2 regions of the Streptomyces sp. CA-278952 genome follow, and region 2 is predicted to be linked to the other one. Evidence: riboswitches for the same ligand, from Rfam matches in the RefSeq annotation. Region 2 holds a riboswitch; the other holds the start of a gene.
What was found. A riboswitch is a leader RNA that binds a small molecule or an ion and turns the genes downstream of it on or off. The one in region 2 is predicted to bind cyclic di-AMP.

Region 1 (4,192 bases), 1.9 Mb from region 2:
CACTGAAAGGTAAATCCTTGGCCCTGGCTAGGCTCCGGAGACATGGACGTACTCATCAATGTCTTCGTCGCCCTGCACATCATCGGCATCGCCTCCCTGCTGGGCGGCTTCCTGACGCAGATGAAGGCCATGGGAGCGGGCACCGCCCGCTTCATCCCCGCCATGCTGCACGGCGCGCTGACCATGCTCGTCACCGGCATCGCCCTGGTCGGGCTCGCTCAGGCCGACGACCAGACCGTGAACAACGTCAAGATCGGCATCAAGCTCGCCCTGCTGGTCGTGATCCTCGCCCTCGTCTACGTCAAGCGGGACGACGAGACGGTGGACAAGGGCGCGTTCGCCGCGGTCGGCGGACTGACGGCCGCCAACATCTTCATCGCCACGGTCTGGACCTGAGCCTCCCCGGGGGCGGCCGCCGGAGGGCCGCCCCCGGCGCGCGTCACGCCGGCCGCACGCTTCCGTAGATCGGCATGGAGTAGATCGACTCCTCGCGCACGTTCGCACCCGGCTTCGGGGCGTGGATCATCATCCCGTCGCCCTTGTAGATGCCGACGTGGCTGATGTCGTCGTAGAAGAAGACCAGGTCTCCGGGGATCAGATCGGAGGTGGCGACCCGCGTCCCGACCTCCACCTGGTCCCAGGTCGTCCGGGGCAGGGTCACGCCCGCCTCCCGCCACGCCGCCTGCGTCAGCCCCGAGCAGTCGTAACTGGAGGGGCCCGACGCGCCCCACACGTACGGCTTGCCGATCTGGGCGCGGGCGAAGGCCAGGACCTTCTCCGCCTTGGCGGCGTAACCGCTGTCCGTACCGGTGCCGGTGCCGGAGCCCGGATCCGTTCCCGTACCGGAACCGGAACCGGAACCGGAACCGGAGCCCGTGCCCGAACCGCCGCCGGACTCCTTCGCCGCCTCCTCGCGGGCCTTCTCCTTCGCCTCGGCGGCCTGCCGGGCGGCCAGCTTCGCCGCCTTCTCCTTCGCCTCGGCCTCCTGTCTGCGCTCCAGCTCCGCCAGCCGCGCCTTCTCCTCGGCGGTCAGCCTCGACAGCAGGTTCCGGGCCTCGGTGAGCTTGGTCTGCACGTCCTTCTTGCTGGAGGCGAGCGTGGCCTGCGTCTCGGTGAGGGTCTCCAGGCTCTTCACCGCCTCCGCGCGCTTCTTCGCCGCCGAGGCCTGCTGCGTACGGACCTCGGTGACGGCCTTCTGCTGCCGCTCCGTCGCCCGGTCCATCAGCCGGCTCTGGTCGAAGTACCCCTGCGGGTTCTCCGCCAGGAAGAACGTCGCCGCGGGCGCGATGCCCCCGTTGCGGTACTGGGCCGCCGCGTAGGAGCCCAGCGCCCGGCGCGCCTCGTTGATCTTCTCGGCCCGCTTCGCCACGTCGGAGAGCAGCGTGTCGACCTTCGTCTGCTGGGACGCGGAGGCGGCCTTGGCCCGGTTGTACTCCTGGGTCGCGGTGCCCGCCTGCCGGTACAGGGCGTCGACCTTCTTCTGTACTTCCTCGACGGCGGGCTTCGGCTCGGTGGGCGCGGCCGTGGCGCTCTGCGTGGAGAGCAGCGTCACGGAGGCCAGCGCGGCCGTCGTCAGCCCGACGGCGGGGGTGGTGGTGCGCACCTTCGTGCGCGGCTTGCGATGCGATGCCAAGACCGGCATCTCCTTCCGTGGACCGCCTACCGGGTTAGCTGTCGGGTTCGGACGGAACGGAAGGCTGTCCTACGGTCCCGGATGCGAGGGCACGGACCGATTCACCCCGGTGTCGCGTGTGGGTCCCCGGTTCCGAACCGCCAGGGCGGCAGGACGGATTCGGCAGAGGCGCCCGTTGGGCGTGGTTCGCCTCAGGGAGGTACGGGCCACCTGACCGAGCACGCTAGCCAACCGGCCCCGCCGCTGGGAAGGACGATGAGCGATATGCCCGATACATTTTCGTGACCTTTCCCGATCAGGGGCCGGGCACCCCCTCCGACCGGGCACTCCTTCACGGAACGTCGACGTCCGGTCTCCGTGCGTACGGGGGACGGCGTGGTGCGAGCGGCTGCTTTCCGGCTTCGGCGGAACGTTGTCAGTCCGGCCGCCTAGACTCGGGAGGCGATGAGCAGCCTCTTTGACGACAGTTTCCTGACCGGCCTCCAGTCCGCGGAGGACGGCCCCCCGCCGCCTCCCGAGGACCACGCGCCCGAAGCGGTGCCGGAGGGACTCTTCGGAGGCGTCTACGACGCGCCCCCGCCGCCCCGGGACGGGTATTACCGGGACGGTCACGCGCGCCCGGTGATCGACTCCGCCGCGCTGCTCGACGGGCTGAACACCGAGCAGCGCGCCGCCGTCGTGCACGCCGGGTCCCCGCTGCTCATCGTCGCCGGGGCCGGCTCCGGCAAGACCCGGGTTCTCACCCACCGCATCGCCCACCTGCTGGCCGAGCGCGGGACGCACCCCGGGCAGATCCTCGCGATCACCTTCACCAACAAGGCCGCGGGCGAGATGAAGGAGCGCGTCGAGCAGCTCGTCGGCCCCCGCGCCAACGCCATGTGGGTCATGACCTTCCACAGCGCGTGCGTCCGCATCCTGCGCCGCGAGTCGAAGAAGCTCGGCTTCACCTCGTCGTTCTCGATCTACGACGCCGCCGACTCCAAGCGGCTGATGGCCCTGGTCTGCCGCGACCTCGACCTGGACCCGAAGCAGTTTCCGCCGAAGTCCTTCACCGCCAAGGTCTCCAACCTCAAGAACGAGCTCATCGACGAGGAGACCTTCGCCGGACAGGCGGCGGACGGTTTCGAGAAGACCCTGGCCCAGGCGTACGCGCTCTACCAGGCCCGCCTGCGCGAGGCCAACGCCCTGGACTTCGACGACATCATCATGACGACGGTCCACCTGCTCCAGGCCTTCCCGGACGTCGCCGAGCACTACCGCCGCCGCTTCCGCCACGTCCTCGTCGACGAGTACCAGGACACCAACCACGCCCAGTACACGCTGGTAAGGGAGCTGGTCGGCCCGGCCGGGGAGGCCGACGCACCCGCCGAGCTGTGCGTGGTGGGCGACGCGGACCAGTCGATCTACGCCTTCCGGGGCGCGACCATCCGCAACATCCTCCAGTTCGAGGAGGACTACCCGAGCGCGACGACGATCCTGCTGGAGCAGAACTACCGCTCCACGCAGACGATCCTCTCCGCCGCCAACGCCGTCATCGAGCGCAACGAGAGCCGCCGCCCCAAGAACCTCTGGACCAACGCCGGCAGCGGCGCCCGCATCACCGGCTACGTCGCCGACACCGAGCACGACGAGGCGCAGTTCGTCGCCGACGAGATCGACCGGCTCACCGACGCGGGCGACGCCAAGGCGGGCGACGTCGCCGTCTTCTACCGGACCAACGCCCAGTCCCGTGTCTTCGAAGAGATCTTCATCCGCGTCGGCCTGCCCTACAAGGTCGTCGGCGGTGTGCGCTTCTACGAGCGCAAGGAGGTCCGGGACGTCCTGGCCTACCTCCGGGTCCTGGCCAACCCCGAGGACACCGTCCCGCTGCGCCGCATCCTCAACGTCCCCAAGCGCGGCATCGGCGACCGCGCCGAAGCCATGATCGACGCCCTGTCGATGCGCGAGAAGATCTCCTTCCCGCAGGCACTGCGCCGCGTCGACGAGGCGTACGGCATGGCCGCCCGCTCGTCCAACGCCGTCAAGCGCTTCAACACGCTGATGGAGGAGCTGCGCACGATCGTCGAGTCCGGCGCGGGGCCCGCAGTCGTGCTGGAAGCGGTCCTGGAGCGTACGGGCTATCTCGCCGAGCTCCAGGCCTCCACCGACCCGCAGGACGAGACCCGCGTCGAGAACCTCCAGGAACTCGCCGCCGTCGCCCTCGAATTCGAGCAGGAGCGCGGCGACGAGGAAGGCGCGGGCACGCTCGCGGAGTTCCTGGAGAAGGTCGCGCTCGTCGCCGACTCCGACCAGATCCCCGACGAGGACGAGGACGGCTCCGGCGTCATCACGCTGATGACCCTGCACACGGCGAAGGGCCTGGAGTTCCCGGTCGTCTTCCTCACCGGCATGGAGGACGGCGTCTTCCCGCACATGCGGGCCCTCGGCCAGACCAAGGAGCTGGAGGAGGAGCGCCGTCTCGCGTATGTCGGCATCACCCGCGCCCGCGAACGGCTCTACCTGACCCGGGCCGCGATGCGCAGCGCCTGGGGCCAGCCCTCGTACAACCCGCCCTCGCGG
Region 2 (4,192 bases):
ACACGTCCGTCCCCGCACACGGTACGGGACCGGGTGCGGGGACGGGCGGAGGCTACCGTCCTGACGCTACGGGTCAGCCCTTGAAGCGCGGGAAGGCGGAACGGCCCGCGTACACCGCGGCGTCGTCGAGGATCTCCTCGATGCGCAGCAGCTGGTTGTACTTGGCGACGCGGTCCGAGCGGGCCGGGGCGCCGGTCTTGATCTGACCGCAGTTCACGGCGACGGCGAGGTCGGCGATGGTGACGTCCTCGGTCTCGCCGGAGCGGTGCGACATCATGCACTTGAAGCCGTTGCGCTGGGCCAGCTCGACGGCGTCCAGGGTCTCGGTCAGCGAACCGATCTGGTTGACCTTCACGAGCAGGGCGTTGGCGGAGCCCTCCTCGATGCCGCGGGCCAGCCGCTCGGGGTTGGTGACGAAGAGGTCGTCGCCGACGATCTGCACCTTGGCGCCGATGCGGTCGGTGATGACCTTCCAGCCGGCCCAGTCGTCCTCGTACAGCGGGTCCTCGATGGAGACCAGCGGGTACGCGGAGACGAGCTCCTCGTAGTACTCGGTCATCTCGGCGGCCGAGCGGGACTTGCCCTCGAACTCGTAGACGCCGTCCTTGTAGAACTCGGACGCGGCGACGTCGAGCGCGAGCGCGATGTCGCGGCCCGGGACGTAGCCGGCCTCCTTGATGGCCTCGACGATGAGGTCCAGGGCGGCGCGGTTGGACTCCAGGTTCGGGGCGAAGCCGCCCTCGTCGCCGAGTCCGGTGGACAGGCCCTTGGTCTTGAGGACCTTCTTCAGCGTGTGGTAGACCTCCGCGCCCCAGCGCAGGGCCTCGGAGAAGGACTCCGCGCCGATCGGGGCGATCATGAACTCCTGGACGTCCACGTTGGAGTCGGCGTGCGAGCCGCCGTTCAGGATGTTCATCATCGGAACGGGCAGCAGGTGCGCGTTCGGGCCGCCGAGGTAGCGGAAGAGCGGCAGGTCGGACGCCTCGGAGGCGGCGTGCGCGACGGCGAGCGAGACGCCGAGGATGGCGTTCGCGCCGAGCGAGGCCTTGTTCTCGGTGGCGTCGAGGTCGAACATCGCCTGGTCGATGAGGCGCTGCTCGGTGGCGTCGTACCCGACGAGCTCCGGGCCGATCTGCTCGATGACGGCGAGGACGGCCTTCTCGACGCCCTTGCCCATGTAGCGGTTGGGGTCACCGTCGCGAAGCTCGACGGCCTCGAACGCTCCGGTGGAGGCACCGGACGGAACGGCAGCACGGCCCGTGCTGCCGTCGTCGAGGCCAACCTCGACCTCGACCGTGGGGTTGCCCCGGGAGTCGAGGATTTCCCTGGCTACGACGACGTCGATGGACGGCACGAGGCATCTCCTTCTGGGATCTGACACTGGTTGTGCAGGGTCACTGTGGCCTTGCGGCACGAGCCTATCGGGCCCGGCCGCGTCGACCGGCCGACCGCCCGCCTCCTGGGACGAAAAAGGACCCAAGGACCTGCATCACGGGACAAAACTCTAGAAATCTACTGAGTGGTAACAACAAGAGGTGAACGCATGGGCCATCGGCGCCCGCCGCTCACGAAGAACCCGGCCCGGCGCGCTGGGGGACGAGCGCGCCGGGCCGGGAAGCCGTGCGAGGAGAAGTGCCGCCGGACGCTTCTCCTCCGGGGAGGAGAGACGGCGGTTACTTCAGGTGGAGCTGCTGACCCGGGAAGATCAGGTCCGCGTCCTTGACGATGTCGTCGTTGAGCTTGAAGAGCTTGCTCCAGCCGCCCTTGACGTCTTCCGCCTGGGCGATGGTGCTCAGGGTGTCGCCGGCCTTGACCTTGTACTCGCCGTCGCCCTTCTGGACCTTCTCGCCGGTCGGGGTGGTGACGGTCTTCTTGCTCTCGGCCTTGGGGGCCTCGCGCTGCTCGGAGCGCGTGGTGGGCTGCTCGGCCTGGCGCTCGGGCTGCGCCTGCTCGGGCTTGCTCTCGCCGGAGCCGGAGCCGGTGTTCACGCCCGGGTCCACACCGTCGTTGGTGAGGCCGCCGGCGCCGGCGCAGGCCCAGGCGCCCGGGCCCTGCAGGTCGAGAAGCTTCTCGGCGGCGGCGATCTGCTGGTCCTTGGAGGCCAGGTCGGCACGGGAGGCGTACTGCGTACCGCCGGCGGCGGCCCAGCTGGACTGCGAGAACTGCAGTCCGCCGTAGTAGCCGTTGCCGGTGTTGATGGACCAGTTGCCGCCGGACTCGCACTGGGCGACGGCGTCCCAGGTCTCGACGGAGGCGGCGGAAGCGCTGGTCGCGCCCATCAGCGGGACGGCGATGGCGGCACCGGTGACACCCGCGAGGGTGGCGATACGGGTGGCCTTGGACGGGCGGCGGTGCTTGCCCTTGCTGTTCAGCAGCATGGAAGGAATCTCCTCACCGACGCCTACGAGGTGAGCTGTCGGGTTCGGGCTGATGAGTTGCCCGGTCGCGCGGTGCTGCTCGCGACTTCACCCCTAGCCGGTCCCGTACGTCCCCGTCGGTTCGACGAGGCGTCCGGACCCGGCGGCTTACCTGGGTCCCCCGCTCCTGCCTACGGCGCTTACGCGTCTGTTCCCTTCGACCGACGGCAGGATTCGGCGTGACGGTCGACGGGGCCCGCGGTGCGAGCGGTTCCGACCGTAAACACAGGCAACCCCGACATTCAAAGATGGACATAGGGGGCAATCAACCCGAACTCGCCGTGACCGACGGGCTGTTTCCGCAGGTGGGGGGCGATTCACCCGGACCGGCCGGACGAATCACGCCAGTTGAAGCAAAGAGACCCATGTCTCACTTACGCAAAAGTGGACATAGGTCTCTTAACTGCCTCGCTTTTCGGGGTGTTTTCCCGAATTCGATCAGTTGGCGGCGGGCGCCCCGGCGGACGTCTCGGCACCCTCCGGTGCGGCCGGGTCCGCGTCCTCGCCCGCACCGCGGTCCAGGCGCAGGTCCAGGTTCTGGCCGGGCAGGATCAGGTCCGGGTCGGAGCCCAGGAGGTCCTTGTTCGTCTCGTACAGGCCGGTCCAGCCGCCGGGGATCTCCTGGGCGTCGGCGATCGCCCAGAGGTTGTCCCCGGGCCGCACCGTGTACCCGTCGGCGGCCGCCGCGCCACCGTCCCGCGCGTCGCCTTCGCCGCGCGATGCGTGCCGGCCGGAATCACGGGGGCCGTCCTTCCGGCCCCCGTCGGCCTCCTCGGGCGCGGGGGCGCCCCGGTGCTTGCCTCCCTTGCCGTCGCCCTCGCCCGTCGAGGCGTCGGGGGCGGTGGAGGGGTCCGAGGCGTCGGGGGCGTCGGAGGCGGGCGGGGCGGAGGGCGTCACCGAGGAGTCGGGAGTCCCGCTCCCCTTCTCCGCGCCACCACTACCGCTCTTGTCCGCCTCATCACCCTTCTCACCCTTGCCCGTTTCACGTGATTCACCGTATTCACCGGTTGCGTCCGCTTCGTCGGTCGGGGTGGGGGCCGGGTCGGCCGAAGGGTCCGCCGACGGATCGGCGGACGGGTCGGCCGACGGGTCCGTGGACGGCGAGGTGCCCGGGTCGACGCCGGGCAGACTGCCGTCCACCGCGAGACCGGAGATCACCGCACAGCTGGGCCACGCCTTCGGGCCCTGGTCGCCCAGGACCTTCTCGGCGACGGAGATCTGCTGCGAGCGGCTGGCGAGGTCGGCGCGGGGCGCGAACGCCGCGCCTCCGTACGCCGACCAGGTCTCCTGCGAGAACTGGAGCCCGCCGTAGTAGCCGTTGCCGAGATCGGCGCTCCACATGCCGCCGCTCTCGCACTCGGCGACCCGGTCCCAGGTGGTGGCCTCGGCCGCCTGCGCACCGCCGGCGCCGAGCAGGGGGATGGCGATGGCCGATCCCGTCACGCCCGCGGCGACGATGAGGGCGGGTGCCTGACGAGGGCGGCGGTGTCTGCCGTTCGCGGAGCCCATGAGTATGCCTTCCGTGCGACTGACAAGCGAGTGACCTGAGCGCCGCGCAGCGGATTCCGTGCCGGACTCCGTGCTGCTTCGGAGCACAAGTGACGCGTGAGCAAGGTGCGACCGACGCGTCGAACCGTGAACCTAGCGGGACTCGAACGTGTGTCACAAGTCGATGCAGCCCAGATCACGTGAAAGTCACGGAGTTGACACTGTGTCACTTTTTTCGGATCGGCTACCCGGCTCGAACGCGACCGGAAGGGTGCGCAGTCCACGCA

Region 1: linked by a shared signal. The riboswitch ahead of N7925_RS12910 (C40 family peptidase) and the one ahead of N7925_RS22090 (transglycosylase family protein) in region 2 are both predicted to bind cyclic di-AMP.

The regions. Positions count from the first base shown of each region.
Region 1 is NZ_CP112880.1:2,962,466-2,966,657, reverse strand. It holds gene N7925_RS12915 (hypothetical protein) at 43-396, shown strand; gene N7925_RS12910 (C40 family peptidase) at 440-1,642, opposite strand; cyclic di-AMP (ydaO/yuaA leader) riboswitch at 1,641-1,808, opposite strand; gene pcrA (DNA helicase PcrA) at 2,078-4,192, shown strand, end outside.
Region 2 is NZ_CP112880.1:4,904,410-4,908,601, reverse strand. It holds gene eno (phosphopyruvate hydratase) at 74-1,354, opposite strand; gene N7925_RS22090 (transglycosylase family protein) at 1,674-2,378, opposite strand; cyclic di-AMP (ydaO/yuaA leader) riboswitch at 2,384-2,566, opposite strand; gene N7925_RS22085 (transglycosylase family protein) at 2,856-3,926, opposite strand; gene N7925_RS22080 (cytochrome P450 family protein) at 4,113-4,192, opposite strand, start outside.